2 regions of the Shewanella sp. 1180_01 genome follow, and region 1 is predicted to be linked to the other one. Evidence: predicted binding sites of a transcription regulator. Region 1 holds the regulator's gene; the other holds the start of a gene.
The links. Region 1 encodes MetJ, which represses methionine synthesis genes. Its sites were predicted from a motif close to TAGACGTCTAGACGTCTA; they were not measured.
Positions count from the first base shown of each region.

Region 1 (2,420 bases):
CTAAGGTCGCCATTTTAGTTTTATCTTTATCGACACTGCCCACTAATCGCCCCGCGACTAAATACCCTAAAAGCACTGAAGGCAGCAACATTAACGACAGCCACAGGTGCTTCAATTCTAATAAGCCAGTGATCGCCAAAATGACCATAGCTATGGTGGAGCTAAAAATGAAGAAGGCCGACAGGGCGGCACGAAACTGCGAAGCGTCTTTGCCTGACAATAGAATCGCCATCGGCGGGCCACCAATAGCGGCAATATTACCGAAAATCCCCGAGACGACGCCCGCCCCAAAGAGGGTTTTCTTATTCACTGGCAGGCTGAATTTATACAGGCTGAGTATAACCGCGACAGCCACAATGGCGGCGATGGATAACCCGAGTATGGGCTGAGGCGCAAACAGCAACAGACTCGCGCCGATAAAACCACCGGGCACGCGACCTATAAGCGCATATTGCAAGCCATTGAATTCTAAATGACCACGTTCCCGGAATAAGGTCAGTAGCGAGATGGTAAATCCCATGGCAATAACGGGACCCGGTACGAGCTGCGGATCGACGATATACAGCAAAGGACTGGCGACAACCGCTAGGCCAAACCCAATCAGGCTCTGGGTTAAGGCGCCAAGAAATACAATCAGTGAGGCCAAGGCGAGAGTCTGTGGATCTATCATAGAAAACATAGGATTCCATATAAACAAAAAGGGATCGTTAACGATCCCTATTGATGAGCACTGTGATGTAACTTTGCCAGCGACAAGTCGCTATTCCATGTCTTCCCACTCGATCCCCATCTCGTCCATCAGCAACTTGGCTTCGGCGGGAATGCTGTCTGGGCTATCTTTTGACAGATCTTCATCGTTAGGCAATGGCTGGCCAGTGTAGGCGTGCAAAAATGCCTCACACAACAGCTCGCTGTTGGTGGCGTGACGCAAATTATTGACCTGACGACGAGTTCGTTCGTCCGTAAGGACCTTAAGCACTTTGAGCGGAATAGACACAGTAATTTTTTTTACTTGTTCATTCTTCTTGCCATGTTCAGCATAGGGGCTGATGTATTCCCCATTCCATTCAGTCATTGACTCACCTGTTATAACGCTAAATTCGGGGCAGATTTTAAACCCTTACAAAGAACAGTCAAATTATTGCTACTATTTCTTTGTGATTGCAAACAGATTTCTTTATGTTCAGACGTCTAAACGTCTTCACGCCTATTGACGATGGCGTTGGGCTTAGGTACATTTAGACGTCCAGACATCTCTATCAGTCTACCGAATTTAGGAGTCCACCCATGGCAGAGCGTCAATTAGCCACACTGGCAGTGCGTCAGGGTATCGAAAGCGATACTCAATATGGCGCAGTTGTGCCACCGATTTATTTGTCGACTAATTACGCCTTCGATGGTCATAAAAATCCTCGCGAATTCGATTACAGTCGTTCAGGCAACCCAACACGCTGTATTTTAGGCGAAGCATTAGCGCAATTAGAAAAGGGCGCCACTGGCATAGTGACCTGCACTGGCATGGCGGCCATCACCTTAGTGACCACTTTGCTCGGCCCTGATGACCTATTGGTGGTGCCCCACGATTGCTACGGCGGTTCTTACCGTTTATTTACTAATTTGGCGAAGAAAGGCCAGTTTAAGCTGATTGTGGTTGATCAAACCGACAGCCAAGCGTTAACCGCAGCGATCGCGCAAAATCCTAAGATGGTGTGGCTCGAAACCCCGTCTAACCCGCTATTGCGTGTGGTGGATATCGAGGCTATTGCTAAGGCAAGCCATGAGGTCGGCGCGCTGGTGGTGGTCGATAACACTTTTTTATCGCCGATATTGCAACAACCCCTATTGTTAGGCGCGGATATCGTTATCCACTCCACCACTAAATACATCAATGGTCACAGCGATGTGGTTGGCGGCGCTGTGGTTGCCAAAGATGCACAAATTGGCGAAAGCTTACATTGGTGGTCGAACACGTTAGGCTTAACGGGATCGGCATTTGATAGTTACTTAACCCTGCGCGGCCTACGTACCTTAGCGGTGCGAATTCGTGAACATCAAGCCAATGCCCAGCGCATTGTTGAGGTGTTAACGCAAAGCTCTGTGGTGAGCAAAGTTTATTACCCTGGTCTTGCGGATCACCCAGGTCATGCCATTGCCGCCAAGCAACAAAAGGGCTTTGGCGCTATGCTGAGTTTTGAGCTCAAGGGCGGCGAGGCCGAAGTGGTGGCCTTTTTAAGTGCACTCAGCTTATTTAGCGTGGCGGAAAGTTTAGGTGGCGTTGAAAGTTTGGTGGCCGTGCCCGCAACTATGACCCACAGAGCCATGGAGCCGCAGGCGCGCTTCGAGGCGGGTATTAAGGACACCCTATTGCGTCTATCGGTGGGTATTGAAGATGCCGCCGATTTAGTTGCAGATATTCAAGC
Region 1 covers NZ_VXCT01000073.1:10,802-13,221, reverse strand. Annotated here, with positions in the region: gene FW758_RS22475 (sulfite exporter TauE/SafE family protein) at 1-679, opposite strand, end outside; gene metJ (met regulon transcriptional regulator MetJ) at 761-1,075, opposite strand; gene metB (cystathionine gamma-synthase) at 1,288-2,420, shown strand, end outside.

Region 2 (2,420 bases), on a different contig from region 1:
CCGTCAACACCGGCAATCACATGCCAGCCGTAAGCTTCAAAACGCTTTGGCGTATCATCGGTGAACCAGCCTTCAACATGGCCATCGATAGAAATACCGTTGTCATCCCAAAATGCGACCAGTTTGCCTAGACCTAAAGTACCGGCTAATGAACAGGCTTCGTGGGAAATACCTTCCATCAAACAGCCGTCGCCGACGAAGCAGTAAGTGTAGTGATCAACGATATCGTGACCATCACGGTTAAACTGTGCCGCTAAGGTTTTTTCAGCAATCGCCATACCGACTGCATTGCTGATGCCCGCGCCGAGTGGACCCGTTGTGGTTTCAACACCTGGGGTGTAACCGTATTCTGGGTGACCCGGGGTTTTTGAATGCAATTGACGGAACTGTTTCAGCTCTTCGATTGGTAATTCATAACCTGTCAGGTGAAGTAAAGAGTAGATCAGCATTGAACCGTGACCATTAGAAAGGACGAAACGGTCTCTATCTACCCATTTAGGATTGGTCGGGTTGTGCTTAAGGAAATCATTCCACAGCACTTCAGCAATATCTGCCATACCCATTGGGGCGCCGGGATGGCCTGAATTTGCTTTTTGAACTGCATCCATACTTAACGCACGGATTGCGTTTGCGAGTACTTTACGGGAAGACATGCTCTCTCCTGCTTGTTTGTGGGGTCTAGCGGGCAATTTGGACGCATATTTTCCCCTACATGCCAGTGTGACGCAAACTAAAATTATCATTCACTCAGCAAAAGATGGCCGAATCGTAAACTCGTAGAAACAAGCTAGTCACTTTACTGGCGCTTACTTGAGTGGGCCTCGCAAGGATCACTTGTAATAGTGAAATAAATTTCTCAAAAAAAGAGTAAACCTAATGGCATGAAATATAAGTAAAATAACCATTTTAAGACTGAGCATAGTCGTTTTCAGGTCACAATCTGAGAGGATTTTTTCTCACTGGGGGTGATCGGCAATCGGATTTAAACTAAAATAGCCGTCTAGATGTAGATGCTTCTACACGTTTGAATGCTAACGACGAGATTTTCCTACTATGGCAAAGCACTTGTTTACTTCTGAGTCGGTCTCAGAAGGTCATCCCGATAAGATTGCAGATCAGATTTCTGATGCTGTGCTAGATGCAATTCTGGCTCAAGATCCAAAAGCACGCGTGGCGTGTGAAACTTATGTCAAAACTGGCATGGTATTAGTCGGTGGCGAAGTCACGACTTCTGCTTGGGTTGATATCGAAGAAATCACCCGTAAAACGGTGCGTGAAATTGGTTATACCCACTCAGATATGGGTTTTGATGCAGACTCGTGTGCGGTATTAAACGCCATTGGTAAGCAATCACCTGATATCAATCAAGGTGTAGACCGTGCTGACCCTGCTGAGCAAGGTGCAGGCGACCAAGGGTTAATGTTTGGCTATGCCAACAACGAAACCGACGTCCTCATGCCAGCGCCTATCACTTATGCCCACGCATTAGTGAAGCGTCAGTCTGAAGTGCGTAAAAACGGCACCCTGCCTTGGTTACGCCCAGATGCGAAAAGCCAAGTCACGTTTGCCTATGATGATGGCAAAATTGTCGGTATCGATGCCGTCGTATTGTCGACTCAGCACAGAGATGACGTTTCACAAGCCGACTTAATTGAAGGCGTGATGGAAACCATCATCAAGCCAGTATTACCGGCTCAATGGCTAAACAAAGACACTAAGTTCTTTATCAACCCAACTGGCCGTTTTGTTATCGGTGGCCCAGTAGGCGATTGCGGCTTAACCGGTCGTAAGATCATCGTTGACACCTACGGCGGCATGGCCCGTCATGGTGGTGGCGCATTCTCTGGTAAAGATCCATCAAAAGTTGACCGTAGCGCGGCATACGCTGCCCGTTATGTGGCAAAAAACATAGTGGCAGCAGGTCTTGCTGAACGCTGTGAAATCCAAGTGTCTTACGCTATTGGTGTGGCAGAACCGACTTCTATCAGCATCGAAACCTTCGGTACGGGTAAAGTGTCTGAAGATTTGCTGATCAAGTTAGTACGTCAACACTTCGAACTGCGTCCATACGGTTTAACGGCCATGCTAGATTTAGCACGTCCGATTTATCAAGCGACAGCCGCTTATGGTCACTTTGGTCGTAACGAATTCCCTTGGGAAGCAACAGACAAAGCTGAAGCACTGCGCGCTGACGCGGGTCTATAATCGGTTTAGATTAAAACCCGTTAAGATTGCAGAGCATAAAAACCGCTACCCAGCGGTTTTTTTATGCCTGCAATTTGGTTCCCCAAAGCAAGATAATGGTATCTTCAGTTGTGCAGCATTTATTGTCATTGTTTCCCCTGTGACTCGCCACCTCATTTGTTTAACAAAAAGCGTCCCTGAGGGCTCAACTAAAACATCCTGTTTTAGAAGGTCAC
Region 2 covers NZ_VXCT01000038.1:44,803-47,222, forward strand. Annotated here, with positions in the region: gene tkt (transketolase) at 1-653, opposite strand, end outside; gene metK (methionine adenosyltransferase) at 1,054-2,205, shown strand.
Region 2: metK (methionine adenosyltransferase) is a predicted target of MetJ. The motif match lies at 994-1,011, and genes of this name have one in related genera.